Regions from separate parts of the Priestia sp. YIM B13491 genome, predicted to be linked through region 3. Evidence: predicted binding sites of a transcription regulator. Region 3 holds the regulator's gene; each other region holds the start of a gene.

Region 1 (10,677 bases), on a different contig from region 3:
ACTGTCCATGCTGCTTGTCACATGTTCCACAGCCGCCGCCACTTGTTCAATTGTAGTTGCAATTTCATGAAAAGCTCGTTCTGTATCTCCTACCACAAAGTCCTGAGACTTTGAAAGCTCTTCTGTACGGTTGCATTCTTCACGCGCAGCAGCGACTTCCCCTTGAATCGCTGCAATCGTATGGCGAACTTGTTCAGTGGCCTGAGAGGACTGTTCAGCGAGTTTTCGCACTTCTTCAGCTACTACCGCAAATCCTTTGCCATGTTCTCCTGCACGAGCTGCTTCAATACTAGCATTTAATGCAAGTAAATTTGTCTGATCTGAAATACTATTAATGGTAAAAATAATAGATTCAATTTTTTTCATCTTATTTGTTAACTCTTCCATTACAGCTTGAACAGCATGAATCGTTTGAGCCGATTCAGTAGTTTGGTTGCGAAGGAGCTGCATCTGTTTTAAACCTTTTTCATTGATGCTTACAGCTTCAATCGTCATTTTATTAATCTGTGCATTTTGTTCAATGACTTCTTCAATTTGCGAAGATAAACTCATCGTTTTATGATTAGTAGTGTCAGCGTCAGAAGCTTGCTGCGTGGCACCGCTCGCAATCTCATGGATAGCCCGGCCGATTTCCTCACTGGATGCAGTGGCTTCTTCAGATACGGCACTCAAGTCTTCAACAGACGTTTTTACTGTCTCAACAGACGTCTGAACCGTGCCAATCAATGTTTTCATTTTGGCTACCATATCATTAAATAAATGAGTAAGCTCACCAATTTCATCTTTTGACTTCGTCTTCACCTGAACCGTTAAATCGCCAGCTGTTACTTTGGCTACTTCATTTTTCAAGCGGCGAATCGGATTAGTAATGATTCTTGAGAAAAAGATGGTTAACACCACTGATAATAAGATGCCAATTAACGCAATCCAGACAATAACAGTCAGTAAATGATGAGCGCTTGAGAGCATTTCATTATAAATAAAGGCATTTCCTATCTTCCAATTCGTTCCTTCGAGAGTATCATATGCCATCACTCTCTCTTCACCTTGAAAGGTATACTTCATGAAATCTCTATTTCGGTCTGCTTCGTACATTTTTTTCATAAATGGCTGATTCATTAAATTTTTTCCAGCTTCTGTTGGATGGACGAGCGCTGTGCCATTTTGATCAAATAAAAATGCATACCCACCGTGATTTACTTCTGCTTTACCTACAATGTTTTTTAATGCATCTAAGTCTAAATCAGTAGCTATAACACCCAGCACCTTTTTAGTATCTGGATCTAAAATAGCCTTTGCAATTGTCACAACCGTCTTTTTGGTTGCTGCATCTTCATATGGATCCGTATAAATTACTTGATCAGGTAATGCCATTGCTTGTTTGTACCAAACTCTTGAAGTCGGGTCATAATCTGATCCGTACTCTTGCTTAGGAACAGAATACATTCCTTTATTTTTTGTGCCTATGTATTCAAGTGCCAGGTTCGGATATTTTTCTTTAAACTGCGTAAACTCTTTTTGAACCGTATTCCATGTAAAATAAGGATTTTTCTCTTGATTTGTTTCATTTCCTTCTTGCTTAACAAAATTAACGATTACATCGTTCTCACTGTACGTCAGCAAAGAACGACTATACATGTCTAAGTACGTATGAATCGTTTCTTTTAACTCTTTCACTTGACTTTGAGACTGAACTTCTACATCTTTTTCTATTTGTGTTTTGGTAAATTGATAAACAGCCCCTGAAACAACTAATAATAAACTAGCTATAAAAATACTAAAAAATACTACGAGCTTTGCACTTAACCTCTTCATTCCCTCACCCTTCTACAAAAATCTTTATATTACTAATAACGGCTTTTCATTTTCATTTTTGAAGAAGTTTTTGTGATTTATTTCAAATTTCCCCAAAAATAAAACCAGCCCATCCTTTCATAACGAAAGAACGTGCTGGTTTTATTTTTGCTTTTCGTATGCATCAGGTTCAATATGAACAAGCGTATCTTTAATTTGATGCTCATCGTTCATCATATGTTCAATTTGATCAGCAATTTCATGGCTTTTGATAACATTTAAATGGGGATCTACTTTAACAGTTACATCGATCACGACTTGGTTACCAAGCTTACGCGCTTTCACATCTTCTACTTCTTTTACACCATCTACAAGCTCGATGCTTTCTTTGTAGTGCCCTAACTTTTCTTCATCAAATCCGTCCGTTAAGGAATGAGCCGCTTCTTTAAAAATTTCGATGGCTGTTTTACAAATAATAATTCCCACAGCAAAAGCAGCTACCACGTCCAGCCAGGGCAGACCGAACTGTGAACCAAAAATTCCCACAACAGCCCCTATACTCACAAGTGCATCAGACAAATTATCTTTAGCAACCGCATATAAAGACTGGCTATCAAGTTTTTTAGCAAGCTTAATATTATATCGGTAGACACCACCCATAACAGCAGCCGCTCCAAGACCTACCCAAGCAGCCAGTAAATTAGGCGCTTCAGATTTGTCCATAAATAATGACTGACCCGCATCGACCAATACTTCTAGTCCGATGACCATCATGATAAAAGAAGCAATAAGTGAAGAGATATGTTCCGCTCTGGAATGTCCATAGGGGTGATCATTATCGCGAGGTTTTTTAGAAATCTTTAAGCCGATTAAGACGGCAATTGATGCAATAATATCTGTAACATTATTAAGACCGTCGGCTTTTAATGCAGAGGAAGCGGTGATACCCGCAATGATAAGTTTACATGTCGATAAAAAGATATATGATAAGATACTAACCCAAGCGCCTTTTTGGGCTTGCTCATAGTAATTCTCCATCCCTTCCACTCCTTTATTCAAAATAAGCAAACTTAGTGTAACAAATGGATTTCGTGTGGGTCTATAGAAACATTATTGGCTGCTAACATACAAATAGAGAATGTTAAACTCTTTAGCTTTCTGCAAAACAAGTTGCCTTTACTCAACACTTTAAACGTTTAAGATCTTTCTAAATGTGGCACTTCATGTAGAAGGACATTTTTTTAAATCGCCCTGTAAAATTGTTTACTATTTTTTAAGGGTGTGATTTTTATCACAGCCGAGGGTATTTATTCTTGTTACACTAACATTGTGAAAAACATCACAAAATAAAATTCAAAGGATGATACAAATGAAAACACAATTTACACCAAAAACACGAAAAGTTGCCGTTATCGGAACTGGTTTTGTTGGCTCAAGCTACGCTTTTTCAATGGTGAATCAAGGTATTGCCAATGAATTAGTGTTAATCGATATGAACAAAGAAAAAGCAGAAGGTGAAGCACGCGATATCAATCATGGAATGCCATTTGCCACACCGATGAAAATCTGGGCTGGAGATTATAAAGACTGTGCTGATGCTGATTTAGTAGTTATTACAGCGGGCGCTAATCAAGCTCCAGGGGAAACACGCTTAGATCTAGTTGAAAAAAACGTTAAAATTTTTGAATGCATCGTAAAAGATATTATGAACAGCGGATTTGACGGCATCATTTTAGTGGCAACAAATCCAGTTGATATTCTCGCACACGTTACACAAAAAGTATCAGGATTACCAAACGAACGGGTAATTGGTTCAGGAACGATCCTTGACACAGCTCGCTTCCGCTACTTGTTAAGCGACTATTTCGAAGTAGATTCTCGCAACGTCCACGCTTATATTATGGGGGAACATGGAGATACGGAATTTCCTGTTTGGAGCCACGCGCAAATTGGCGGTGTGAAGCTCGAACATTTTATCAATACTGCCGCTATTGAAAAAGAACCCGATATGCAACATCTATTCGAACAAACCCGCGATGCGGCTTACCATATTATTAATCGAAAAGGAGCGACTTATTACGGAATTGCAATGGGGCTTGTACGCATTACCAAGGCTATTTTAGATGATGAAAATTCTATTTTAACAGTATCTGCTTTATTAGAAGGACAATACGGTATTTCTGATGTGTATATCGGCGTACCAGCTATCATTAATAAAAACGGCGTGCGTCAAATTATTGAATTGAATTTAACTCCTCACGAACAGCAACAGCTCGAGCACTCTGCTAGCATTCTTAAGCAAACTCGCGACAGAGCTTTTGTGTAACATCTAAAGATTTTTGCGGGGGACTCCCCCGCTCCCTTGTTTTAAATATGTAGTAGAGGTGTATGACTATGACGTGGACTCAGGTATATAATCCGTTAGATAATATTTGGCTTTCTGCACTAATTGCACTCATCCCCATTATCTTTTTCTTTATTGCTTTAACTCTTTTGAAATTAAAAGGACATATTGCTGCCGGTATTACGGTGCTTCTTTCTATGATTATTGCTATTTATTTTTATGATATGCCTGCCTCAATGGTTTTAGGAGCCACAGGCTATGGGTTTCTGTATGCACTTTGGCCCATCAGCTATATTATTATCGGAGCGGTGTTCTTATACAAGCTAACTGTCAAAAGCGGACAGTTTACTACCATCAGACAATCTATTATTTCAATAACCGATGACCCCCGCTTGCAAATGCTGCTTGTTGCTTTTTCCTTTAATGCTTTTTTAGAAGGGGCAGCGGGATTTGGGGCTCCAATTGCCATTACAGCAGCGCTTTTAGTTGGACTTGGGTTCAAACCGTTAAAAGCAGCGGCGCTATGTTTAATTGCTAATACAGCTTCAGGAGCGTTTGGTGCCATGGGGATTCCTGTTATTGTCGCAGGACAAGTATCTGGCATAGATCCAAAAGAAATTGCTCATTTTCTTGGCACGCAGCTTCCGATTATTTCTTTTCTTATCCCTTTTTTACTTGTCTTTATTATGGATGGGATAAAAGGATTAAAAGACGTATGGAAAGCAACGAGCATCACAGCCGTTTCCTATGCACTGACACAGTATTTAACTGTTACATACATCGGCCCTGAACTTCCAAATATCACATCTTCTATTGTGAGTTTGCTTGCTCTTGCTTTTTATATTAAACGAACAAGCCCGGCAGCAGCTAAAAGCTTCAGCCTGTCACCAAAACAGATTTTAAAGGCTTGGTCTCCTTTTATTCTATTAACGATACTCGTTACGGCTTGGAGCATTTCTTTTGTCAAAATAATGCTTGAACATATGAACCTGCTTATTAACGTCCCATTTTTACACAATCACGTAATTAAAGCAGCGCCTTTAGTAAAAGATCCTACGCCTTACGCTGCTGTCTTAAAAATAGACGTATTTGCAGCAACAGGTACAGCAATTCTTATTGCTTGTATCCTTTCAGTTTTCTTGCTTAACGTATCGCCAAAAGTGGCATGGACCACTCTTTTAGAAACCGTAAAAGAATTATCAAGACCTATTATTACTATTATGATGGTCATTGCTTTTGCTTTTATTTCAAATTATTCAGGACAGTCTTCTACACTTGGATTGGCGCTTGCTACATCAGCTGCTTATTTTCCATTTTTATCTCCATTTCTTGGCTGGATCGGCGTATTTCTAACGGGGTCTGTCGTATCAAATAATGCGCTGTTCGGCAACTTGCAGCTAACTACAGCTCAGCAAATTAATGTCTTGCCAGTTATTCTCGTAGCGGCCAATACTGCCGGCGGCGTGATGGCTAAAATGCTTTCTCCTCAATCAATTGCCGTCGCTGCCGGAGCAGTGGGACTGGCTGGAAAAGAAGGTGAACTGTTTAAATACACGCTCAAATACAGCATGGGATTTTTGATACTAGGAGGGTTTGTTACTTTTTTATTGGCTTGGTGGTTATGATAAAAAAGCGCTAAAAAGCTGTTATTACCGTGTTTCTTTCATTTAAACAAACGTTTGATTATATAAAAAAGTCCCCAGTTAGCGCTGGGGGTTTTTTTATTCCGAAATAAGTAAACCTATGTTGCCAAATTGTTTCCCTTTATCTAATCGTTCGCAAGCTGCAACTGCCTCTGACAGCGGATAGAATCGATCGACGATTGGTTTAATTTGATATTTCTCTATAAAATCCATCATGTCCACGAATTCTTCCCGACTTCCCATAGACGTACCAAGTATGTTGAATTGAGGATAAAAAATGGTTCTCAGAGGTAATTCAACTTCATTTCCAGAACTTGCACCAAAGTTAACAATTCTTCCATTTGGCTTTAATATTTCAAAATAAGCAGGAAATAAAGCTGCCCCCACACTATCAAGTATGATATCTACTTTTCTATTGTTGGTTTCTTCTTTTAGGTTGCTTCCGCTATCTAATGCATAATTCGCTCCATGCTTTAGAGCTTGCTTTCTTTTTTCACCACTTCTAGAAGTGACTGTTACGTTAGCTCCGATAGCTTTTGCGAATAACAATCCATAGGTCGCGACTCCGCTTCCTATACCGGGAATAAGGAGGTGCTCTCCTTTTTTTAATTGGCCTTTTGTAAATAGAGCTCTATAAGCAGTTAAAGCGGATAATGAAAGAACTCCCGCCTGTTTCCAAGATAGATAAGATGGCTTTTGTACAACGTTATTCGCTTGTATGATTACATACTCTGCAAATGTTCCATGTGATGGACCGCCTAAAATTTCAGGTGTAAGTGGAACGTGTTCTACACAATCCCACTCTAGACTTGGATTAACAATTACTTCCATTCCTTTTTTTAAACCTTTTACGCTTTCTCCCAATTCTTCTATAATGCCTGCACCGTCTGAACCGGGGATAAACGGCTTATCTCCTTTGCCTCGATTATTCATAACGAATAAATCTCTCCGGTTTAAACCTGCTGTTTTTAGTCTTACTTTTACTTCTCCTCTTTGAGGGTGCACCTCCTGAAGATCTCTGTACTTCATGCCTGCTATTCCACTTTTTTCACTATGTATAATGCCTTTCATCATTTCGCCTCCTCTTAATCTACCCTACTAAAAAGCTGTAAATGGAAAAAGAAATATGCCTAAAAAAAGGAAAAAAACAGTTTTCATATTCACTTTTTCACCGTTTTATCTTTATTTTTCTGTATCGTAAAGGTATTAAGTTTCTTTTATTACATTTTTGTTACAAACAATCTTTTTGTAACAAAAAGATTAAAAAGTAGAGAGAAACGCCTGAAAACGTTGATAAATCAACATTTAACTGGTAATTCTCTTACTATATCTAGTTTAGAAACTAGTAAAAAACTAAAAAAATTTAAGAAAAAAAGACAAAACACTTTCTTTTATTACAGATTTATTGTAATATAAATGTAACAAAAGAAATATAAAACACACAATTGTTACATAAATAAGGTTAATTAATTAGGAGTGAGTTAGAAATGAAAAAAATTGGACTAGTTTTATCATCAATCGCTATTTTCTTTACACTAAGCACTGGAGTTACAGCACAAACAACATCTACAACACTAACGGATGCAAATGCTGTCAAAATTGCAGCTAGTGCCAGCAATCATTTCTGGAGTGCTCTGCACGGTTATAAAAACAAACCATGTACAGAACGTACATTTGAATATAAAGGAACTGATTACGTGTATCTTTGCCCTGAATTTGATACAAAAGCTGAGCTATCAAGCTACTTATCTGAGACATTTACAAATAGTGCAGTAGAAAAAGGATTAACAAATTACGGCTATATCACATATAACGGCAAACTTGCACATCCAATCGGCGACGGATTCAGCATGTTAGAGTGGTCAAAAGCAAAAACAAAGCTTGTGTATCAAACAGCAACAGTTCGCTCTTATGAATTCACAGTTCCAACTGTAGATGGCGGCAGCGTAAAACGCACTGTCACATTCTATAAATCTAATTCTCAGTGGAAAGTAAATAAATTTGACGCTGTTCAATAATAAAAAAAGCAGGCCTGCTTGAGCAGACCTGCTTTTTTCTTTTTTTATCGATAACATAAATAAAACTTCTACTTACAGCGCTCTAATAGCTGTAAATAGAAGTTGAGATCACAAGTTTAAGTAAATCAAATTTTGTCGAATCCTGTAGAAACAGTGATAAGTTACGTTTTATATTACAGGCTAAATTGCTTATTGTCAACAAAATTCAGCAAAAAGATAGGGCAATATATTCAGAGCATAATAAAGACATTAACTTGGATTTTGTTCATGTTCCTCTGGGTTATCATGTACAGGATGAGCGCCCGGAAATAATCTTTGCGCTTTTTCATGAAGATTTTTGTTTTCATAATTAAATGCGCTATACGTTCGCTGCCCTTCTTCCCATGAAGTAGATTTCCCCAGTTTTTGATTAACAGGAGAACCGAAAGGACCGTCTGGAAATTCTTCAGCGGTTATATACTCATGGCTTTTTTCTACTGTAGAGAAATCATCATACGATGGTTGTTTGTCTTTTTTCAATGATTTCACCCCTTCTTTCTAGAAGATTTTCTACTAGTATGCACACTTCTTTGTAAAAAACCCTCTTAAATTAGTCTAAATCAGGGTATGATAACTATACATTTATTTTTAAAAGGAGTTGAACAGCTTGGAACCTAGACCTCAGAAAGGAACTTTTTTCCGAGAAAAAATCTTAAATAATAAATTTGTTGTATATACAATTATTATTTTTATTCTCAGCATGACTATTTTTTCGTTATCAAAAATCGGATTTATTTTAATTCCTATCTCTATTTTTATTAAAACAATCGCACTGCCGATTATCTTAGCAGGAATTTGCTTTTATTTATTTAATCCGCTTGTTGACTTTTTAGAACGAAAAGGTGTAAAACGAATTATTTCCATTCTTGTTTTATACATAGTGATTATCGGCGCATTAGCCATTATTATTTCATCGGTTATTCCGCCTCTAAAAAATCAAGTTGACCGTCTTATTGATAATATCCCAGAGCTGACGCATGACGTTCAGCATGCGGTGACGAACCTTTCGAATAACCGATATGTCGAACAAGGTCTTCAGTCGGCTAACACGGACCTAGATAAGATTTCAAAAGATGCATCAAAACACTTGAGTAAATATGTTTCTGGATTTTCAAGCGGTATTGTGAATTTCGTCGGCACCATTACAGAAATTATATTATCGGTTGCCGTTTTACCCTTTATTCTTTTTTACTTATTAAAAGATGGGAAAAATTTACCTAATTACATTGTAAAACTGCTTCCAAACCGCTCTCGTTCTGAGGCTAAATTCATTTTAGCCGACATGAACCACGCATTAAGCGCATATATTCGCGGGCAAATTTTTGTTGCGATTTGTATAGGTGTACTGCTTTTCATTGGCTATCTGATTATTGGGTTAGATTATGCATTACTTCTAGCGATTATCGCCATGGTAACCAACGTTGTGCCTTACCTTGGTCCTATTATCGCCATTATCCCAGCCATTATTATTGCGTTTATTACCTCTCCTTTCATGCTTGTAAAACTAGCCATTGTCTGGGCAGTTGTTCAATTGCTTGAAGGTAAAGTAATATCTCCGCAAATTATGGGAAGAAGCCTAGACATTCACCCGATTACAGTCATTTTTGTCATTCTAACCGCCGGAAACTTATTCGGAATCATCGGTATCATTTTAGCCGTCCCTGGATATGCCGTTTTAAAAGTTATTATTACGCATATTTACCAATTCATCCGTTTGAATTCGACTATGTATCCAGATAAAAAAGCATAATAAAAAGCCCATCGATTTTCGATGGGCTTACCTTTTTACTTTTGTTCTTCTTCATCTTCACGATCAAACCAAAGGAGCTCTTGATCATCTTCATCTCCATTATAGTTGATGAGAATTTCTTCTCCTGCTTGGATATCCGTATATGCATAAAAATCAAAGGTATGATTGTCAAAATTAATTTCATACGTAGCATTGGGTGTATACGAGTGATTAAACAGCATACCGTATCCCAAAAGAATAGCCGTATGATTCACTCCATATTCAAAAGCATAATCCGCTAGTGTTGTTTTCTCAATAAAATCATGCTCTTTATTAGGATAAGCGATAACAGGAGCTTCGTGAATAAGCGTTCCTTTTTTAATATCTTGCTTAGCAAATACACCTCTATTAAATTCTCCGTCGCTTATCGCCGACGCTTTTATTTCGATCATATTCGTCACCTATATATTCTTTCCTCTAAGATTTTTTTCTTCCTTAAGCTTGACAGTTTCTAATAGGGAAATCAACTGTTTTTCATAACCACTTGAATAAAAGCTGAAGGAGCGCTTATCATGCACACTTGTGTAAGCACTTACCTTGTTAGAAACACACAATTTGACTTTATTTTAGACATGAAAAAGCAATAACCTTGCGCATAGCGCTTTTTTGAGCCATTCAACATGTGAAGAATCGTTTTTCTCTGTGATATAATCGTTTATGCTGCTTTTTTATGTTAATCTATGACTCTTATTACCAAATTTATCTCATGTTAGAAGGAAGGTTTTAAATGAACTTAAATCATGACAAAGATGGTGTAACGTATGCAGTCCTTTCTTATCTTATGTGGGGGCTCACGCCAATTTATTGGAAGCTGGTTCACCACGTAGCACCAGGGGAGATTTTAGCTCAGCGCGTTTTTTGGTCTTTTATTTTTATGCTTATTCTTTTATTGATCACAAAGAAATGGCGTACATACATTACGTTTGTAAAAGAAATAATGAAAAAACCATCCTTATTCTGGTCCCTTTTTACTGCGTCTGTACTTATTAGTGCAAATTGGGGCATTTTTATGTGGGCTGTCATTGATGGAAAAATAGTAGAAGCGAGCCT
Region 2 (10,677 bases), on a different contig from region 3:
GGCGGTCACCGATAATTAACTCACGCTGTCCACGACCGATCGGCACAAGTGCGTCAATCGCCTTGATACCTGTTTGAAGCGGCTCATGTACTGATTTACGATCCATAACGCCAGGTGCAGCACCTTCAATTGGACGTGTTTTTGTTGTTTCTACTGGGCCTAGTCCGTCTACTGGCTGACCTAATGAGTTAACAACACGACCGATTAACTGCTCCCCTACCGGAACTTCCATGATGCGTCCTGTACGGCGAACTTCATCACCTTCACGAATTTCCGTATATGGTCCTAAAATAATGATACCTACATTGTTTTCTTCTAAGTTTTGTGCCATTCCCATGACACCATTTGAAAATTCAACCAGTTCTCCAGCCATGACATTGTCGAGGCCATGAGCACGTGCGATACCGTCCCCAACTTGGATAACAGTACCTACATCACTCACTTTAATCTCAGACTGATAGTTTTCAATTTGCTGCTTGATCAGCGCACTAATTTCTTCAGCTTTGATGCTCATGAATTTCACCCCTATCTACGATCTGTGTGCAAGAAGTCCTCGTTGGATCGTTTCTAATTTGCTGCTAATGCTGCCATCATAGATACGATTACCAATGCGAAGCTTCACGCCGCCGATTAGGCTTTTATCTACTATATTTGAAATATTTAACGTATGTTTTCCAACTTTAGAAGCAAATGATTGCGAGATTGCTCTTTTCTCATCTGCACTTAAAGGTTTGACAGAATAAACAGTTGCATCTGCCACGCCACGTACTTCGTTCGCTAGGAAACGATACTCTTGTACCATTTCGCTAACAATTTGAATGCGGTGACGCTCTAATAATAGAAGAACCGTATGTTGAACAGTTGGTGAAAGTTCAGCAAATGCCTCACTTACAAACTGTTTTTTTCGCTCAATTGTAATTTTTGGATGAGTTAATACATCCATTAATTCAGGTGTTTTAGCAAACACCTCTTCAACGATTTGTAGCTGGTCTTGCATTTCATCGATCATCTGTTTTTCTGTTGCTAATTGAAAAAGAGCTAGTGCATAGCGTTTGGCTACAGCTGGTTGACTCATCGTACATCCCCTACTTCTTGGATATATTCATGAATTAACTTCTCTTGATCTTGTTCAGAAAGTTCTTTTTCAATAACTTTCGACGCAATTAAAACAGATAATGAAGCAACTTGCTCACGTAACGCAGCAACTGCTTGATCTTTTTGCTGTTCGATTTCTTGCTTTGCTGCAGCTTTTAGACGCTCAGACTCTTCGCGTGCTGCCGCAATGATTTCTTCCTTTTTATCTTCTGCAGACTTTCTAGCGTTTTCCATCATTACTTGCACTTCTTGACGAGATTGCTTTAAGATTTCACGCTGCTCTTCAACAAGCTTCTTCGCTTCCTCATTTTGCTTTTCTGCTTCATCAATCTCACCGGCAATATGCTCTTCACGTTTTTTCATGATTCCCATTACAGGACCAAACGCGAATTTTTGAAGTAACGCAAGTAGGATAAGGAACATCACTAATTGGAAAAGAATATCTCCACCATTAATGCCTGCTGCTCCTAACACAAACATGTTCGACACGGCCATGTTCACTCCCTTCAGAGACTCCACATATATAATTTACTTATTAAAGACATAAAGTAATGGCGAAGGTTCTTTTGAATGATCTTCGCCACATGTAACACATTATTATTTACCTTGTACCATGAATGCAATAACTACGGCGATAATTGGAAGCGCCTCAACTAAGGCAACCCCAACGAACATCATTGAAGTTAATGTACCACGTGCTTCTGGTTGGCGAGCTGTGCCTTCAATCGTCTTAGAAACGATAAGACCGTTACCAATACCAGCACCTAGTGCCGCTAAACCAATCGCAATTGCAGATGCTATTAAACCCATTTTATAAAGTCCTCCCTTAATATATATGATTTTGTTTAACAAAGTTTTGTTTTGTCCAAATTGGGTATTACTTGAACAAAGCTTTATAAATTAATGGTCGCTACTCACTTTGTGAGATAAATAAACCATCGTTAACATTGTGAAAATGAAGGCCTGAATTGCGCCTACAAAAATACTAAATCCTTGCCATAAAAGCATTGGAATAGCAGCTCCAATTGTACCTAAGAAGCCTGTTGTTGCTAAACCAGCTAGCAAGCTTAACAAAATTTCCCCAGCATAAATATTACCGTAAAGACGAAGGCCAAGCGTTAACGTATTGGCAAACTCCTCGATAATCTTAAGCGGGAATAAAAATGCCATTGGCTTGAAGTAATCTTTCGTGTATGCAGAGAAACCTCGCATTTTAATACCATAATAATGTGATAGTACAACTACCATAACGGCTAACGTCAGCGTAATTGCTGGATCAGCGGTTGGCGATTTCCACCATAAGTTATGGTCAATCACGATGGCAAATGGAAGACCCAACATATTTGACACAAAAATGTACATAAGTAAAGTTACACCTAGCGTCAAAAAGCGGCCACCTGTTTTCCAATCCATATTGCTATTAACGAGTCCTTTAACAAAATCTAAGACCCATTCAATAAAGTTTTGTGCACCGCTTGGCTTCATAGCAAGAGTACGAGTACATAAAACTGCAATTAAGAATACAATAACAGAAGCTACGGTAACCATAAGCAAGTTACTTTGACTAAAAGTAAGGCCTAGAAACTCTATAGTTGGTGATTCATGACCCAACTGTGTTCACCTCTCTTTCTATCTTCTACGCATATTTTGAACAACTAAATCTATGATAATGACAACATAATACGTCATTAATCCCACAACTACACTAATAATATGAAAGGTTTTTGGATAAGAGATGGTAATCACAACTGCGAGAGCAGCTGTTGCAAATCTTACAACAGTCCCAATTGAACGGGGCTTTTTCCCCTCATCCAACGCCTGTCCAAACTGCTCAAACTTTCTTACCAAGTTCCACAAATTATACAAACTCAGGGCGGTTCCTAAAATTAAACCTGCAAAAACAGCCTTATAACTTGTAAATCCCCAGCCGAGAACGTATAATGCTAACAAATACAATATGTATGAACGAAGTCTTGGAAAAACGTGCTGCAAATCCTGCATGAATTATTAATCTCCTGAAAAAAAATGGTGGACTGTCCGCAGCATCATAAAAACACCTGCTGCTAGCCCTGAAAGAAGGCCTAAAATCAAAAATAGTGGTTCGGTATCAAGCCATTGATCAGCCCATCTCCCAGAGAATAAGCCAACTAAGACTGAACCTGCTAACTGTGATAGAATGATTGACACTAATGCCATCGCTTGCAAAGGATGACGGTTGCGATCTTTCATAAGCTCATACCCCTTTTGCAAAATTTTCTTTTTTCCGAATTCTCTATCGTTTTTATAGCTCAATATATGATAGAAAGGCAAAAAAAATTGCTAAAAAAGGTAAAAACAGCTAATAAAATACGCAGAAATATCAACGGTTTTCACAGGTTGAAAACCTTATCATTTATATTCCCTGTAAGCATACAATAGCGTATATTTAATGTCAATGTGTTTAAGCTAAAAACTTCACAATCTCTTCTTATTGTTCACATTTCTGCCACACATAAAACCTCTTCAAATGAAAACATTTAAAGAGGTTCATTCAATCGTTATTGTACTGTGTACAACCTGCTCTTGTCTATGCTTTTTCACAAATGCAAATATTTGGTACGACCCCGGTACAAGCGATTCATCGATTGTTATTTTTCGTTTTCTCATGCCTCTTTCTACATCAACGTCAACATCTAAATACGATATAAACTGTAAAGACTGCTTATCAAAAAGAGCAACGCCTAACTCATCTGCTCCTTCAGGCAAAAACAGTTCATAGCTATACGTATTTTTCTCTTTTTCCGCTGCTACTTGCAATCCCATGACACGAGGATAATCTGGAATGCTAACCATGTACATATAAGGAAGCGAAAATGTTTCACGTGAATCATTTATTTCCAAATATCCGTCATATATACCTTTATTTTTAAAACGGGGCTGCACCGATAAAGTGACAGCTATTTCTTTTGTCTGATGTGGCTGCACCGTGACGGGTAATGGAACATCCCAGTTCACTCCTTCATCCCTTTTCGGAACGTTTAAGCGATACGTTTTTGCTTTATCAGACTGGTTATCAATTTTAAATGATAAGACTTTCTTTGATGGGCGCGTAAAAATACCGAAAGATAAAGAAGATGGATAAAATAAAGAGTCTGCTGTGACAGCTTTTGCTATTTGAATTCTCCCGGCTCCTTGTTCATATACGCGATACGTTTGACCGTTTAGCTGCTGCATTGCTTTACTTGTGTTCATCAATGAAGCTTTGACTTGTTCAGGAGACCAGTTCGGGTGAGCTTGTAAAATAAGAGCACACGCTCCAGCTACATGGGGCGCAGCCATACTTGTGCCATGCATGCGTTCATATCCCCCGGGAACTGTACTATTAATGAAGTAACCAGGTGCGACGACGTCCGGCTTGATTCCCCAAGTAGTCGTTACAGGCCCTCTTGAACTGAAAGATGTAAGCAAGTCTTGAACCACTTGCTTGCCAGTGCGTAAGTATGGCTGTTGAGACTGAATGTGTTGATTAATGGTATCACCGCTTTTTTTACTTACCCATATCACTGGAATATTTACTGACTCTTTTAGTTTACCGATTATGCTTTTTTCAGTCGGACTATATAAAATAACGGCTTTTGCTCCTGCCTGTTCAGCTTGTTTAATCTTTTTTTCAACCGCATTTCCTTCTGCTTTTAGCAAAATGACGTTGCCCAACGCATGCTTTTGCTCTTTGGAGTATTGTTCATTTATTACACGCAGCGTTTGATTAAACGTCCATGGACGAGACCCTTCTACTGGCGCCATCATAATTTTTTCTTTGTTAAATCCAATTGTTAGAAATTGAACTGTCGTCGGGGAAACAGAAGCGCCAACGGAAATAGCTTTTCCCGCTGTACCCGGAGAGCCCACCGTCCATAAACCTGGACCTGAATTGCCGCTGGATGTAACCGTTACAATTCCTTTTTCAACAGCTCGATCTAACGCTAAGCTTGTTGGTAAATCCGGACCATTTACATCATTTCCTAATGATAAATTAATAATATCTACATCATCTTGAATTGCTTTTTCGATAGCTAGAATAACACTTTCAGACGTTCCAGCTCCTCCTGGTCCAAGAGCTCGGTATGCGTAGATCTCCGATTGAGGTGCTACACCTTTAATATTTCCATTTGCTGCAATAATACCGGCTACATGAGTGCCATGCAGAGTAGGCTCTCCTTGCTCCCGAGTGGTTTCCATCGGCTCATAATCTTTATCTATTACATCATACCCTCCCCTGTAGGTTTGTTTTAAATCGGGATGAGAATAATCAACACCGGTATCGATGACGCCTACTTTGATCCCTTTTCCTGTTAAGCGCTGATTATGAGTATCAAATAAGCCTCTTACCTGTTCTGAGCCAATGAAGGTTACACTATTTTCTTCTGCAACCTGGTAGTTTTTAATAGAATGTGAACCAATAATAGAAGGATTATGAGATAGTTTTTCCAAATCCGAGATGGAGCCATTTAATGAAAGTCCTGTAAATACCGTGTGAAATTCGCTCTTAATCTTTATATTAGGATAATTTTTTTGTAGCTGACTTTTAAATTCCGCGAATTTTTCTTTTTCAACCATGACAATTATTGATTTTTCCTGATGATTCATTTCTTGTTTTATAGAAGGAAATGTCGGATTGAGCGACATTTGCCCTCCCCCGCTCCCTAATATAAAACTAAGCATTAACCATTTAATCCACATAAAAAAACACCTCTCACACTATCGTGTCTCAAAGAGACACTTTTCATGTGAAAGGTGTTTAGAAATCTTACGAAAGCGGATTAAAAGCTTCCGGTCTGTTTTCCCGGCGGTTGAAATAGTAGCTAATAGCATCACAAATACGTTTAGAAGCTAAGCCATCTCCGTAAGGATTCGATGCTTGTGACATTTGCTTATATACGTCTTCATCTATTAACAGCTCTTTTGCTAGCGTATAAATTGTTTCTTCTTCCGTTCCTGCTAGTTTGAGCGTTCCTGCTTCAATTCCTTCCGGTCGCTCTGTTGTATCACGAAGTACCAATACAGGTACGCCTAATGAAGGAGCTTCTTCTTGAACACCGCCCGAATCTGTCAAAATAATATGAGCGCGCTCAGCGAAGTTATGGAAGTCAATTACATCTAACGGTTCAATTAAATGAATGCGTGGGTCATTTCCTAAGATATCGTTTGCTGTTTCTCTAACTACCGGATTCAAATGAACAGGATACACAACTTGCACATCTTCATGTTCATCCACAATACGTTTAACAGCACGGAACATGTTTTTCATTGGTTCGCCTAAATTTTCGCGGCGATGCGCCGTTAATAAAATGAGACGATCATCTCCCAATTTCGTTAACACTTCATGCTCATATGTCTCTTTTACTGTCGTTTTTAACGCATCGATAGCTGTGTTTCCAGTCACAAAGATCCGCTCTTCTTTTTTATTCTCTGCTTGCAAATTAGCTGCAGACTTATCGGTTGGAGCAAAGTGCAAATCAGCGAGAACGCCTGTAAGCTGACGGTTCATTTCTTCCGGATATGGAGAATATTTATTCCATGTGCGCAAACCTGCTTCAACATGTCCCACCTGAATTTGATTATAAAAAGCTGCTAGTCCGGCAATAAACGTCGTAGTTGTATCGCCGTGTACAAGTACGATGTCCGGCTTTACTTTTTTCATTACGTCGTCCAAACCTTCTAATCCTCTGGTCGTTACGTCCATAAGAGTTTGGCGATCTTTCATAATGTTAAGGTCATAGTCAGGCTGAATGTCAAAAATGCTCAATACTTGGTCTAACATTTCACGGTGCTGAGCCGTTACCGTAACAATCGCTTCGAACTCCTCCGGTCGCTTTTTAAGCTCTAGAACTAGAGGGGCCATTTTAATTGCTTCTGGTCTTGTCCCGAATATCGTCATTACTTTAATTGGCTGCTTCATGTTCATCACCCGAATCTACAAATTATTTTGTACCGAATAAACGATCCCCTGCATCACCTAAACCTGGAACAATATATCCATGGTCATTTAATTTTTCATCTAATGCCGCAATGTAAATATCTACGTCAGGGTGTGCTTCTTTTACGATTTCCACGCCTTCAGGAGCAGCAATTAAACACATAAATTTAATGTTTTTAGCGCCTCTTTTTTTAAGAGAGTTGATTGCTTCTACAGCTGACCCTCCTGTTGCAAGCATAGGATCTACTACAATAAAGTCACGCTCTTCTACATCATTAGGCAGCTTTACATAATATTCAACAGGCTGTAATGTTTCTGGATCACGATATAAGCCAACGTGTCCAACTTTAGCAGCTGGCATTAGTTTTAAAAATCCATCTACCATGCCGATACCAGCACGAAGAATTGGAACGATACCAAGCTTTTTCCCTGCAATAACTTTTGACTTTGTTTTGCAAACCGGTGTTTCAATTTCAACGTCTTCTAGCGGTAAATCACGTGTCGCTTCAAAAGCCATTAAGCTCGCCACTTCATCAACTAATTCACGAAACTCTTTCGTTCCCGTTTTTACATCGCGTATGTAAGTTAATTTGTGTTGAATAAGCGGGTGATCAAATACGTATACTTTGCCCATTGATATCTCTCCTTATATATAAAGATGTACACATTAAAATACCATTCAACGAATTGAATGGTACGTACTAGTAAAAACATATCTCTTGCTAATTAAATTTATACATTGCATTCATTTTACAGAAAAAAGTTTTTGAGTTCAAGCATTATTCAAAAAATGATTGAATTGCTACCACTTTCTCCATAAAAAAACAGGCACAAAGGCCTGTCTCTCTTAAAGTGATTTATACATTTCAAACTTGCTTGTTAAAGCTTCAACGCGTGTTTTAGCTTCAGCTAGCTTTTCTTCATCTTCAATATTTTTAAGCGTTAATCCGATGATAGAAGCAATTTCATCCATCTCTTCTAAGCCAAATCCGCGAGTTGTAACCGCAGCTGTACCAATACGGATACCGCTTGTTACAAATGGGCTTTGCTCATCGTAAGGAATTGTATTTTTGTTTGTTGTAATACCTACATCATCAAGTGCTTTTTCAGCTACTTTACCTGTCAAATTCATTGAACTTACGTCGATTAACACAAGGTGATTGTCTGTTCCTTCAGATACAAGAGCAAATCCTTCTTTCTTTAATCCTTCTGCTAAACGATTAGCATTGTCGATGATATTTTGAGCATAGTGCTTAAATTCATCTTGTAGTGCTTCACCAAATGCTACTGCTTTTGCAGCGATAACGTGCATCAATGGGCCACCTTGAATACCAGGGAAGATTGACTTATCAATCTTTTTCGCAAATTCTTCTTTACATAAAATCATACCGCCGCGTGGTCCGCGCAGTGTTTTATGTGTTGTAGTTGTAACGAAATGAGCATGTGGCACAGGATTTTGATGAAGTCCTGCAGCTACTAGACCAGCAATATGAGCCATGTCTACCATTAAATAAGCGCCTACTTCATCAGCGATTTCACGGAAACGCTTGAAGTCGATTGCGCGTGGATATGCGCTTGCACCAGCCACAATTAATTTTGGCTTATGTGTACGCGCTTTTTCTAATACATCATCGTAGTTAATACGATGTGTTTCACGATCTACGCCATATTCGATGAAATTGTACTGAACACCACTAAAGTTAACAGGACTTCCGTGCGTTAAGTGACCGCCGTGCGATAAATTCATACCAAGTACTGTGTCTCCAGCCTCTAAAACAGTGAAGTATACAGCCATGTTTGCTTGTGCACCTGAGTGAGGTTGAACATTCACATGCTCTGCTCCGAAAATTTCTTTTGCACGATCACGAGCTAAGTCTTCTACTACGTCTACGTGTTCACAGCCGCCGTAGTAACGTTTAGCTGGATAGCCTTCAGCATATTTATTTGTTAAAACTGAACCTTGTGCTTCCATTACCGCTGTTGTTACAAAGTTTTCTGAAGCAATTAGCTCAATCTTAGTACGTTGTCTTTGTAACTCATCCTTGATCGCATTATAAACTGCTGGATCTTGTTGCATTAGTTGTTTCTCCATCAAAATCCTCTCCTCATTTCGTATTCGCAATGTTCGTTATTTGTTGATTCAACTACATTGTAACATGATTTATTTAGAATAAAAAAGAAAAAATGTGTATTATTTTAATATATTTAATTACGAAAGTTCGTAAAACGCTCTCATTCCACCAATTAGTTTTGGACGCGTCTTTGCTACAGTAACATGAGCGTGTCCAACTGCGTTTAACGTACAACGAACGGGTACTGCGACATGCTTTAAATGCATACCAATGAATGTATCTCCAATATCAATACCGGCATCAGCTTTAATAAACTCTACCAAAACGGGATCTTTAAGCTGGCCATAGGCCTGTGTAGCCATCGCTCCGCCTGCTTTATGAATAGGCACAACACTAACCATTTCTAAACGCTCTTTGCGAGCTAATTCTCTTTCTACTACCAGTGCTCGATTGAGATGTTCACAGCATTGAAATGCTAAGTGAACACCCGTTTTTTTTCGAAAATCTGATAGCGCATCAAAAATCATTTCTGCGACTTCCATTGCGCCTGCAGTTCCTATTTTTTCACCAATTACCTCGCTTGTACTGCATCCAATGACAAGTGTATGTTCTGAAGACAACTGCACTTGTGCTAAAAAATCAGATAAAACTGTTTCCAACTGCTCTTTCCATTTCGTAAGTTCAGACACGTTTTTCTTCCTTTCTTTCATTGAATACGTTCACATTATACAGTTAATGTTGCATCACTTTGCTGCTCATACTGTTTAATTTTATTCACGCGATTTTCATGTCGGCCGCCTTCAAATTCTGTCATTAACCAAATTTTCGCAATTTCACGTGCAAGTCCCGGCCCAATGACACGTTCACCCATTGCCAAAATGTTGCTATCATTATGTTCTCTTGTCGCTTTTGCACTGAACGTATCATGCACTAGAGCACAGCGAATTCCTTTTACTTTATTAGCTGCTATACTCATACCGATGCCTGTTCCACAAATAAGAATGCCTCGACTTACTTCTTGGCTTGCCACTTTTTGAGCAACGGGAAGTGCATAATCCGGATAGTCTACGGACGCTGTGCATTCACACCCTAAATCCACATATTCAATATTTAATTCTTCCATTAAAGAGATAATTTCCTGTCGCAAATTTATACCGCCGTGGTCAGATGCAATAGCTACTTTCATCTTTGTTTCCTCCTCATACGTACCTTCGTCTTATATTAAATTTCTGTTCATTTTAAGTCAGCAAAAATTTATGGGACCTTTTATAATTTGTCGACTATTTTGTTAATCATACGCTCTAACTCTTCTAAAGTCTGTTCGTACGTCTGTAATGATCCGCCAAACGGATCAGACACTTCACCTTGCTCGTCGGCAAATTCTTTTAGCGTAAATAATTTATCACTTACGTATGGAGCTTGGTTCAAAATCAGCATTTTATGCTGCTCCGTCATCGTAAAAATATAAGTAGCCCACATCAATTGTTCTTCCGTTAATGCTGCCGAAGCATGAGAACAAGCTATGCCTTTCTGGTAAAGGGCAACTTGTGCATG
Region 3 (10,677 bases):
CGAGCTAGACCGTATTGTAGTAGCACACGGGCCAGGATCTTATACAGGTGTACGCATTGGAGTTACCATTGCCAAGACACTTGCTTGGACTTTAAATATTCCTTTAATAGGTGTATCTAGCCTTGAGGCACTAGCAGCAAACGGTCGCTATTTTGATGGATATATCGCTCCGTTATTTGATGCGCGCCGTCAACAGCTTTATACAGGACTATATGAATGGAATAACGAGCGAGGTCTTGTAGAAGTTGAAAGTGATCGACTTGTTATTAATAAAGACTGGGCGGAACATTTAAAGTCATACAACAAACCTATTTTATTCATAGGCAATGATCTTCCTATGCATGAAGAGGCGTTAAAAGAAGTGCTGGGTGAACAAGCTGTATTTGCCCATGTTCAGCAGTTTAATCCAAGACCTAGTGAATTGGCTTTCTTAGGAATGAAGAAAGAGCCGCAGTCTGTGCATACGTTTGTTCCGAACTACATTCGTTTAGCTGAAGCCGAAGCCAACTGGCTTGCTTCACAGCAAAAAGGATAAAAGAAGGTATAAACATGAAACTAACAATTAAGTTTCGTTTAATGGAAGTTAAAGATGTTGATCAAGTAGTGAAAATTGAAGAGAAGTCTTTTACGACACCTTGGAGTTCAGAAGCGTTTCAAAATGAGTTAACCAATAATCAATTTTCAACTTACATTGTGATGGAAGAAGGAGAAAATATTATTGGGTATTGCGGAACGTGGATTGTTATTGACGAAGCACATGTAACTAACATTGCGCTATTGCCAGACTACCGAGGTAAGGGACTCGGTGAATTGCTGCTGCGCAACGTGATGGACGTGCTTCGAAAACTAGGTGCTACGTCAATGACATTAGAAGTTAGGGTATCTAATCATATTGCACAATCATTGTATCAAAAGCTAGGTTTTAAACCTGGAGGTATTCGTAAGAATTATTATTCTGATAACAATGAGGATGCATTAGTTATGTGGGTGAATTTATGAGTGAAAATCAATTAATTTTAGCATTAGAAACAAGCTGTGATGAGACAGCAGCAGCCGTGATTCGAAACGGTCATGAAATTGTAGCCAATGTGGTGGCCTCTCAAATAGAAAGTCATAAACGATTTGGCGGTGTCGTACCTGAGATTGCATCTCGTCATCATGTGGAACAAATTACGGTGGTAGTTGAAGAAACTTTAAATCAAGCGAACTTGACGTTTGCAGATATTGATGCAATAGCTGTAACGGAAGGACCAGGGCTTGTGGGAGCACTTCTTATTGGCGTAAATGCAGCCAAAGCGCTAGCATTTGCACATCAAAAGCCATTAATTGGTGTTCATCATATTGCAGGACATATTTATGCAAACCAGCTAATCAAAAAATTAGAATTCCCGCTTTTATCGTTAGTTGTATCTGGAGGGCATACGGAGCTTGTATACATGGAAAGTCACGGTCAGTTTAAAGTGATTGGTGAAACGAGAGATGATGCAGCAGGAGAAGCCTACGATAAAGTAGCCCGCACGTTAAACCTTCCATATCCAGGCGGACCACATATTGACCGCCTTGCACATGAAGGAGAGCCATTAATTGATTTACCGCGTGCTTGGCTAGAAGAAGGATCCTATGATTTTAGTTTCAGTGGGTTAAAATCAGCAGTTATTAACACTGTCCACAACGCGAAGCAAAAAGGTGAAGAAATTCTTCCACAAACGCTTGCTGCTAGCTTTCAAGCGAGTGTTATTGATGTGTTAGTAACTAAAACCGTTAAAGCTGCAAAGGAATATAACGTTAAGCAAGTGTTAGTAGCAGGAGGAGTTGCTGCTAATAAAGGACTTAGAGCAGCGCTAGAAGAGGCATTTGCACCATTATCAAACATTGCACTTATTATCCCGCCGCTATCTCTATGCACGGATAATGCTGCAATGATTGGAGCAGCAGCAAGTGTACGATTTGCTCAAGGAAAACGCTCAGATATGTCATTAAACGCAAACCCCGGTTTAGACTTGGAAGAGTAAGAGACGAATGAGATTTAGTTCTCATTCGTCTTTTTTTGTGGATAAAAATAATTTATCAACAATATTCAATAAATTTAGAATTAACTGTGGATAATTATGTGGAAAAGTCCGTGCACTCAGTACACGGACCTGTTATCAACAAGTTTTAATTATGAAAATCAGACAGATATCCACTATTTATTCACAGAGTGGATAAAGCTTGTTCTAAAGCGCACGAACAAGTAAATAGGATGAATAAATACGAAAAAATATAGACTATTCTTCTAGAAGAAGCTGTAATTCTTCCCACTCTTCCATTAATGTGGATAACTGTGAAGCAATTTTTTCGTTTTCACCGTTTAATCTTGATACTTCTTCGTGGTTTTGATAAATTTCAGGGTCACAAAGAAGTTCTTCATTCTCCGCTTGTGCGGCTTCTAATTTGTTTACTTCAGTTTCAATTTCTTCAATGCGGCGCGTTCGCTGCCTCATCAATTTCTTTTGTTCTTTATCTTGTTTATAGGACTGTTTATCTACTTTTACCGTGCGTTCTTCGTTTGCTTTTATATTTTCTAATTCTTTGATTTCCTCTATTTCTGCTTTCTTTTCTACATAATAGTCATAATCTCCAAGAAATTCTTCTACCCCTTCAGGAGATAGCTCTGCTATTTTGTTTGCAATACGATTAATAAAATAACGGTCATGTGAAACAAATAATAGAGTCCCTGGGTAATCAATTAACGCATTCTCGAGTACTTGTTTACTATCTAAATCAAGATGGTTAGTAGGTTCATCTAAAATTAAGAAATTAGCTTTTTGAAGCATAAGCTTCGCAAGAGCCAAACGTGCTTTTTCACCACCGCTAAGCGTCGAAACGATTTTCAGTACATCATCACCTGAAAACAGAAAATTTCCAAGCGCTGTACGAATTTCTTTTTCAGGTTTGGATGGGTAGTCATCCCAAAGCTCATTTAAAACGGTTTTATTAGACGTTAAATTAGCTTGCTCTTGGTCGTAATAACCAACCATTACGTTTGAGCCAAAAGAAATGGTTCCAGTCTTGAAGCTTAGTTTATCCACAATACCTTTTAATAACGTAGATTTCCCAACTCCATTAGGGCCAACCAACGCAAGGCTTTCACCTTTTTTAATCCGAAGGTTTGCGTCTTGGACGACGTATTTGTTTTCATCATATCCGATAGACACGTTTTCGAGATTTAAGACTTCATTTCCGCTTTGACGCTCAATTTCAAACGAAAAACTAGCCGATTTTTCGCCGTCGTTAGGTCGATTTATTAACTCCATTCGATCGAGCTGCTTACGTCTGCTTTGCGCACGTTTTGTAGTCGATGCGCGGGCGATGTTTCGCTGAATAAAATCATTTAGTTTTGCGACTTCATCTTGCTGTTTTTCGTACTGACGCAACTCTTTTTCATATCGCTCTGCTTTTTGTACAAGGTATTTAGAGTAGTTGCCCGTGTACTTGACCGTTGTTTTTTGTGTGACTTCATACACTTGATTTACGACCTTATCAAGGAAGTAACGATCGTGTGAAACAATTAAAATAGCTCCTTCATACCCTTGCAGAAACTGTTCCAGCCATGCTAAAGTTTCAATATCTAAGTGGTTGGTAGGCTCATCCAGAATAAGCAAGTCTGGCTTTGTTAAAAGCAGTTTTGCAAGAGCCAAGCGCGTTTTTTGTCCACCGCTCAAGGAGGAAATAGGGGTGCTATAGTCAAAGTTTGAGAAACGGAAACCATGAAGAATAGATCGTGTATCCGCTTCATATTGATAGCCGCCTAAATCTTTGAACGTTACTTGAAGCTGATCGTACTCTTTGGTTAGTTTTTCGTATTGAACTGAATCATTAAAAATGTCTGGATCGCCCATCTTCGTTTCAAGCGTACGTAATTCTTTTTCCATCTTCTTTAACGGAGCAAAGACCGTCATCATTTCTTCCCATATGGAGAGTGTTGACTCAAGAACTGTATCTTGTCCCATATAATCAATGGAAACACCTTTAGGTTTAATAATTTCTCCGCTGTCATAAGAAAGCTGCTCAGCAATAATTTTTAATAAAGTTGATTTACCAGCACCGTTTCGTCCCACTAGGGCAATGCGGTCTTTTGATTGTACTTCTAACTTTATATTCGATAAAATGGGTTCTGCCCCATAGTATTTTGTAATACCGTTCAATTGTAGAATAATCATTTTTTCACCTCTAGTAGTATATCCATAGTGTATTTTAACATATTTTCAACTACAAGTTCTTCCTACAAGCGTTTGTAATTTGTAGAGAGACAAGGACAAATGATGAAGCGAATGTTTTGATTCATGAAATAAAATGATTTTACCTGCACATTTTATACAGGATACTATGTTAAAATAAGAGATAAGTGCATCTCTGAACTTATATATGATGGATGTAGAAAACCCGTCATGACTAACAAACGGATCCTTTGAAGAGCTAATTACTTCGTTCTAGCTACCGACTTTAAGTAGTGCTGGATAGACAAAAGCCGTCGGGGTGCGAAGCGGAGTATATATAAAACAAGAGAAAAGAGAGAGAATTGGAAGCGCTACCTCAAAGCGGTTGATGCTTTGTGAAAGGTAATGCAATATGACTTGAAAATGTTAGTAATGACATACATGAACTGAGGGGGTACAACGTGAACACTGAACAATTAAAAATACCACAAGCAACGGCTAAACGATTGCCGCTTTATTATCGTTTTTTAAAAAACTTGCATGCTTCTGGTAAACAGCGTGTTTCGTCAGCGGAGTTAAGTGAGGCAGTGAAAGTTGATTCTGCTACTATTCGCCGGGATTTTTCTTACTTTGGAGCATTAGGGAAAAAGGGATACGGCTACAATGTGAATTATTTACTTACATTTTTCCGTAAAACGTTAGACCAAGATGAAGTAACGAAAGTAGCACTTATTGGCGTAGGGAATCTGGGAACGGCCTTTTTAAATTATAATTTTATTAAAAATAATAACACCAAAATTGAGTGCGCTTTTGATGTGATAGAAGATAAAGTCGGTACAAAAGTAGGCGACGTGCCGGTTTATCACCTTGACCAATTGGAAGATTATATGAGTGATGACATCTCAGTGGCGATTTTAACCGTTCCTGCCACTGTGGCTCAGCAAATTACCGATCGTTTAGTGAATTGCGGAATTAAAGGGATTCTAAACTTCACTCCTGCACGCTTAAACGTACCGGATGAGATTCGACTGCATCATATTGATCTGGCTGTAGAATTACAGTCGCTTGTCTACTTTTTGAAAAATTATCCTGTTGAATAAGATGGACTGTGTTACGATTTCCTTAAGTCTAAATTAATAAGGAGAGTGGGAATATGGGGATTGGAGCAGGCAGTTGGATTATTATTGCGATTGTAGCACTGCTTATTTTTGGACCGAAACGGTTACCGGAGCTAGGAAGATCAGTTGGGCAAACGCTTAGAGAGTTTAAGCATGCCGCTAGCGGTGCCTCAGAAGATCGTGAAAAAGATAAACAGCGTCAAGTAGATGACAAAGAGTAAAAGGGTGATCATAGTATGACCGAACAAGAAATGTCAATATATGATCATATAGGAGAGCTGCGAAAACGCATTTTAATTGTTTTATTTTTCTTTGTCATTGCCACAATTGGCGGTTTTTTTATAGCGGATAAGGTCATTGTCTATTTACAGCATGCTGATGAGGCAAAAAATTTAACGATGAATGCATTTAGGCTAACAGATCCAGTTAAGATTTATATGCAGTTTGCTGTTATTATCGGCTGTGTACTTGCAGCTCCTGTTGCACTGTATCAACTTTGGGCATTTATTAGTCCTGGTTTATATGAAAAAGAGCGTAAGGTAACGCTTGGATATATTCCTGTTTCCATTTTTCTCTTTATCGGCGGTGTCTCTTTTTCTTATTTTGTGTTGTTTCCATTTGTCGTCGATTTTATGACGCGCGTTTCTGATGAGCTGAATGTAAACCAAGTGATTGGCATTAATGAATACTTTTCTTTTTTAATGCAGCTTACACTGCCTTTTGGGCTGTTGTTTCAGCTTCCTGTTGTCGTCATGTTTTTGACGCGATTAGGAATTATCACGCCTATGTTTTTATCTCAAATTCGAAAGTATGCCTATTTCGTACTGCTAGTTATTGCCGCACTTATTACACCACCGGAATTGCTCTCGCACATGATGGTGACAGTGCCGCTCTTAATTTTGTATGAAATCAGCATCATTATTTCCCGCATTTCGTATCGCAAAGTGTTAAAGGCAAGGGCAGAGCAAGAAAGAGAAGATGTTAGTATGTAAAAAAACCACTGAAACAGTGGTTTTTTTATTTAGATGAATCATCTTGATTTTTATAGTGCTGCTGCAACTTTTTAATTTTATAGTGCAAGATAAAAATGCGAACCGCAAATCTGAAATCGAATGCGGCTACGAGTGCAAATAAGATCGTAGGGAAGTTCCACACGGTTTCCTGAGCATTTTGAATAGCCAGGTAGGTGAATAAAATCCCCATAATAATATAAATAAACCCTCGTGTTAAAGGGATATTCTTCATAAAAACATGCCTCCAAAAATAAACTGCATTTGTTCTGCTTGCTTTTGCATTTCTATAATTTTATCTGCAAAAATAGTTTGAGATAAAATAACGATTGTATTCATCAACACGTGAGCAATAATGGGTACAATAATTAGTCTTGTTCTTGCATAAAGGAATGCAAATACAAATCCCATGGCTGTATACACGAGCAAATGTTTAAAATCCCAGTGTACGGCAGCGAAAATAAGGGAACTAATAAATGCAGAGATAAAGAAATTATATCGTTTGTGAAGAGAACCGAAAATAATCTTTCGAAAAATAATCTCTTCTAGAATTGGTCCAATAACAGACGTAACGACAATGAGGAACGGCGTTGCTTTAACAAGATTAACAATATTTTGTGTGTTTTCAGATACTTGGGTAATGCCAAGAGCGTGCTCAATCATACCTGCTACAGCTTGACCAGCCATAGCCAGGAACACCCCAAGGACTGACCAGACCACAGTTACCGTTGATCCGGCATGTTCTATACGCATGGACATGTCACGGCGCAGCAGCAGTAAGACAATAAGTAAACCAAGGATAAAGCTGATGATGGTCCAATAAGTCAAAAGCATGACATTCGCTGTTCGAACTGGATATTGCTCAAACATTCCTGTTAATTTTAACAGCGGTATACCAACAACTCCTGAAAACTGCATAAGGATGTAGGTGAGGATAACATACCAATAACGTTTTTCCAATCTTCTATACTCCTTTAAAAGGTTTTTATGTATATATGTCGAAGAAGTACTGTAAAGTTAGTAATTTCTTCTTGCTCGTATTGTAACATACATATTATTGAACAGAGAAAAGAATGCTTTATTTCTCAAAATCGTCGAAATCTAAGACTATTATATGTAGTTTTCGTAAATTTTAAATTTTTTTTGTTTAATACTTGCAAAAAAAACCCACTTTGTTTTAATATAATAATTGTGTTAGCACTCGTTGAGGTTGAGTGCTAATAAAAATGCAAACATATTATTTGAGGAGGTTGTTTCACTTGTTAAAGCCATTAGGTGATCGCGTAGTGATTGAACTTGTAAAATCTGAGGAAAAAACAGCAAGCGGTATCGTGTTACCGGACAGTGCAAAAGAAAAGCCACAAGAGGGTAAAATTGTTGCTGTTGGTACAGGCCGAGTATTAGAAAGCGGTGAGCGTGTAGCTTTAGAAGTAGCTGCGGGCGATCGTATCATCTTCTCAAAATATGCGGGTACTGAAGTGAAATACGAAGGTACTGAATACTTAATTTTACGCGAAAGCGATATTTTAGCTGTAATCGGCTAATTTTAACCACAAACTTATCATACGTAAAAAATAGATTATTAAGAACATCTTGAGGAGGTCAAAGAACATGGCAAAAGACATTAAATTTAGCGAAGAAGCACGTCGCGCAATGCTACGTGGTGTAGATACATTAGCAAATGCTGTAAAAGTAACGCTTGGACCAAAAGGTCGTAACGTTGTATTAGAAAAGAAATTCGGTTCACCGCTTATTACAAATGACGGTGTAACAATTGCAAAAGAAATCGAATTAGAAGACGCATTTGAAAATATGGGTGCTAAATTAGTAGCCGAAGTTGCTAGCAAAACAAACGACGTTGCTGGTGACGGTACAACTACTGCAACAGTTTTAGCGCAAGCAATGATCAGAGAAGGTCTTAAAAACGTAACGGCTGGTGCTAACCCAATGGGTATCCGTAAAGGTATGGAAAAAGCAGTAGCTGTAGCGGTTGAAGAACTAAAAGCAATCTCTAAACCAATTCAAGGTAAAGATTCAATTGCTCAAGTAGCGGCTATCTCAGCAGCTGACGAAGAAGTAGGTCAATTAATTGCTGAAGCAATGGAGCGCGTTGGTAACGACGGTGTTATCACACTTGAAGAATCAAAAGGTTTCACAACTGAATTAGAAGTGGTAGAAGGTATGCAGTTTGACCGTGGATATGCATCTCCTTACATGGTAACTGATTCAGATAAAATGGAAGCTGTATTAGATGATCCATACATCTTAATCACAGACAAAAAAATCGGTAACATTCAAGAAATCTTACCGGTATTAGAGCAAGTTGTTCAACAAGGCAAGCCTCTATTAATCATCGCTGAAGACGTAGAAGGCGAAGCTTTAGCAACATTAGTTGTGAACAAACTTCGCGGTACATTTACAGCTGTAGCTGTTAAAGCTCCTGGTTTCGGTGATCGTCGTAAAGCAATGCTACAAGATGTTGCAATCTTAACAGGCGGAGAAGTAATCACTGAAGAGCTTGGTCTTGACTTAAAAACAGCAGGCATCGATCAATTAGGTCGCGCTTCTAAAATTGTTGTAACAAAAGAAAATACAACAGTTGTAAACGGTGCAGGAAACGCAGAAGATATCCTAGCGCGCGTAAACCAAATCAAAGCTCAGCTTGAAGAAACAACTTCAGAGTTTGACCGTGAAAAATTACAAGAGCGCTTAGCAAAACTTGCTGGTGGCGTAGCTGTAATTAAAGTGGGTGCGGCAACTGAAACTGAGTTAAAAGAACGTAAATTACGTATTGAAGATGCATTAAACTCTACGCGTGCTGCGGTTGAAGAAGGTATCGTAGCTGGTGGTGGTACTGCATTAGTAAATATCTATAATAAAGTAGCAAGCATCGAAGCTGACGGTGACACTGCTACAGGTATCAACATCGTATTACGTGCGATCGAAGAGCCTGTACGTCAAATCGCTCACAACGCTGGTTTAGAAGGATCAGTAATCGTTGAGCGTCTAAAAGGCGAAGCAGTTGGAACTGGATTTAACGCTGCAACTGGCGAGTGGGTAAATATGCTAGACACTGGTATCGTTGACCCAACAAAAGTAACGCGTTCAGCTCTTCAAAATGCTTCTTCTGTAGCGGCTATGTTCTTAACAACTGAAGCAGTTGTTGCTGACAAGCCAGAAGAAGGCGGAGCACCTGCAATGCCTGACATGGGCGGCATGGGTGGAATGGGCGGCATGATGTAATCACTGCCCTAACTAAAAAAGCGACCAAGTGAGTACTTGGTCGCTTTTTTGCGTGCGTTAATATTTTCAGATTTTTTAAAAATTTGTTAAGATAGTACTATGTTTATTGAAAAACATACTAAACTCAAGGCTTAACTGAGTTTTAAGGGGGAGCTTTATTGATTCAGCTGGATCATATTAATAATAAATTAAATCAAGTATTAGAAAACATCGATCAAATTGTGATTGGAAAGCGTCATGTATCTACGTTGAGTTTGGTTGCTTTGCTTGCAGAGGGGCATATTTTGCTTGAAGATGTGCCGGGTGTGGGGAAAACGATGCTCGTGAAGGCACTGGCCAAATCGATTGATGCAGAATTTAAACGAATTCAATTCACGCCCGATTTGCTACCGTCCGATGTAACAGGTGTTTCTATTTACAGTCCAAAAGACATGGAATTTCATTTTCGTCCAGGTCCTATCATGAGCCATATTGTGCTCGCTGATGAGATTAACAGGACTTCTCCTAAAACACAATCGGCGCTTTTAGAAGCAATGGCTGAGCATCATGTAACAACCGATGGTATCACCCGGGAAATTCCAGCGCCTTTTTTTGTGATGGCTACTCAAAATCCTGTTGATTTTGATGGGACCTATCATTTGCCGGAAGCGCAGCTGGATCGATTTTTATTCAAATTAAGCATGGGGTATCCTACGCAGGAAGAGGAGCTTCAAATTTTAAACGGCGTATCGACTCAAGTTAATCTTGAGGATGTCAAACCCGTCATGAGTATTCCAGAATTAGTACAGGCTCAAAAAACTGTAAGCAGTATTTATGTAGATGATGCGATCAAGCACTATATCATCGAAATTATTCGCAAAACGCGCTCTCATCCACATGTTTCGTTAGGTATCAGTCCTCGTGGGACGGTTTCATTTATGAAGGCCGTTCAAGCATATGCTTTAGTGAAGGGAAGAGATTACTGTCTTCCTGATGATGTTCAAGAGCTTGCTTCGTATGTGTGTGCACATCGATTAACGCTAAGATCTGATACCCAGTACAGCGGCTTAACAGCGGGTGATGTGATGAAGCAAATTATGGCTGATACGAAAGTACCTGTTAAAAGGT

The links. Region 3 encodes Rex, which represses fermentation and respiration genes when NADH is low (regulators of the CRP and FNR family bind a similar motif). Its sites were predicted from a motif close to TTGTGAAATATTTCACAA; they were not measured.
Region 1: ACFX4E_RS23900 (L-lactate dehydrogenase) is a predicted target of Rex. The motif match lies at 3,122-3,139, and genes of this name have one in related genera.
Region 2: ACFX4E_RS19680 (AtpZ/AtpI family protein) is a predicted target of Rex. The motif match lies at 3,538-3,555, and genes of this name have one in related genera.

Annotation. Positions count from the first base shown of each region.
Region 1 is NZ_JBHZOR010000009.1:87,547-98,223, forward strand. Features, by position in the region: gene ACFX4E_RS23890 (methyl-accepting chemotaxis protein) at 1-1,815, opposite strand, end outside; gene ACFX4E_RS23895 (cation diffusion facilitator family transporter) at 1,957-2,832, opposite strand; gene ACFX4E_RS23900 (L-lactate dehydrogenase) at 3,164-4,120, shown strand; gene ACFX4E_RS23905 (lactate permease LctP family transporter) at 4,189-5,763, shown strand; gene ACFX4E_RS23910 (zinc-binding dehydrogenase) at 5,860-6,852, opposite strand; gene ACFX4E_RS23915 (IseA DL-endopeptidase inhibitor family protein) at 7,269-7,799, shown strand; gene ACFX4E_RS23920 (hypothetical protein) at 8,049-8,318, opposite strand; gene ACFX4E_RS23925 (AI-2E family transporter) at 8,446-9,588, shown strand; gene ACFX4E_RS23930 (SET domain-containing protein) at 9,624-10,019, opposite strand; gene rarD (EamA family transporter RarD) at 10,355-10,677, shown strand, end outside.
Region 2 is NZ_JBHZOR010000005.1:223,648-234,324, forward strand. Features, by position in the region: gene atpA (F0F1 ATP synthase subunit alpha) at 1-514, opposite strand, end outside; gene ACFX4E_RS19655 (F0F1 ATP synthase subunit delta) at 530-1,075, opposite strand; gene ACFX4E_RS19660 (F0F1 ATP synthase subunit B) at 1,072-1,590, opposite strand; gene atpE (F0F1 ATP synthase subunit C) at 1,693-1,905, opposite strand; gene atpB (F0F1 ATP synthase subunit A) at 1,996-2,706, opposite strand; gene ACFX4E_RS19675 (ATP synthase subunit I) at 2,725-3,096, opposite strand; gene ACFX4E_RS19680 (AtpZ/AtpI family protein) at 3,103-3,324, opposite strand; gene ACFX4E_RS19685 (S8 family serine peptidase) at 3,622-5,814, opposite strand; gene wecB (non-hydrolyzing UDP-N-acetylglucosamine 2-epimerase) at 5,882-7,033, opposite strand; gene upp (uracil phosphoribosyltransferase) at 7,056-7,685, opposite strand; gene ACFX4E_RS19700 (serine hydroxymethyltransferase) at 7,899-9,143, opposite strand; gene ACFX4E_RS19705 (TIGR01440 family protein) at 9,261-9,812, opposite strand; gene rpiB (ribose 5-phosphate isomerase B) at 9,848-10,309, opposite strand; gene ACFX4E_RS19715 (low molecular weight protein arginine phosphatase) at 10,390-10,677, opposite strand, start outside.
Region 3 is NZ_JBHZOR010000024.1:7,216-17,892, reverse strand. Features, by position in the region: gene tsaB (tRNA (adenosine(37)-N6)-threonylcarbamoyltransferase complex dimerization subunit type 1 TsaB) at 1-535, shown strand, start outside; gene rimI (ribosomal protein S18-alanine N-acetyltransferase) at 550-999, shown strand; gene tsaD (tRNA (adenosine(37)-N6)-threonylcarbamoyltransferase complex transferase subunit TsaD) at 996-2,012, shown strand; gene abc-f (ribosomal protection-like ABC-F family protein) at 2,268-4,202, opposite strand; gene ACFX4E_RS27815 (redox-sensing transcriptional repressor Rex) at 4,661-5,299, shown strand; gene tatA (twin-arginine translocase TatA/TatE family subunit) at 5,353-5,538, shown strand; gene tatC (twin-arginine translocase subunit TatC) at 5,554-6,309, shown strand; gene ACFX4E_RS27800 (YdiK family protein) at 6,335-6,562, opposite strand; gene ACFX4E_RS27795 (CPBP family intramembrane glutamic endopeptidase) at 6,559-7,287, opposite strand; gene groES (co-chaperone GroES) at 7,587-7,871, shown strand; gene groL (chaperonin GroEL) at 7,939-9,570, shown strand; gene ACFX4E_RS27780 (AAA family ATPase) at 9,729-10,677, shown strand, end outside.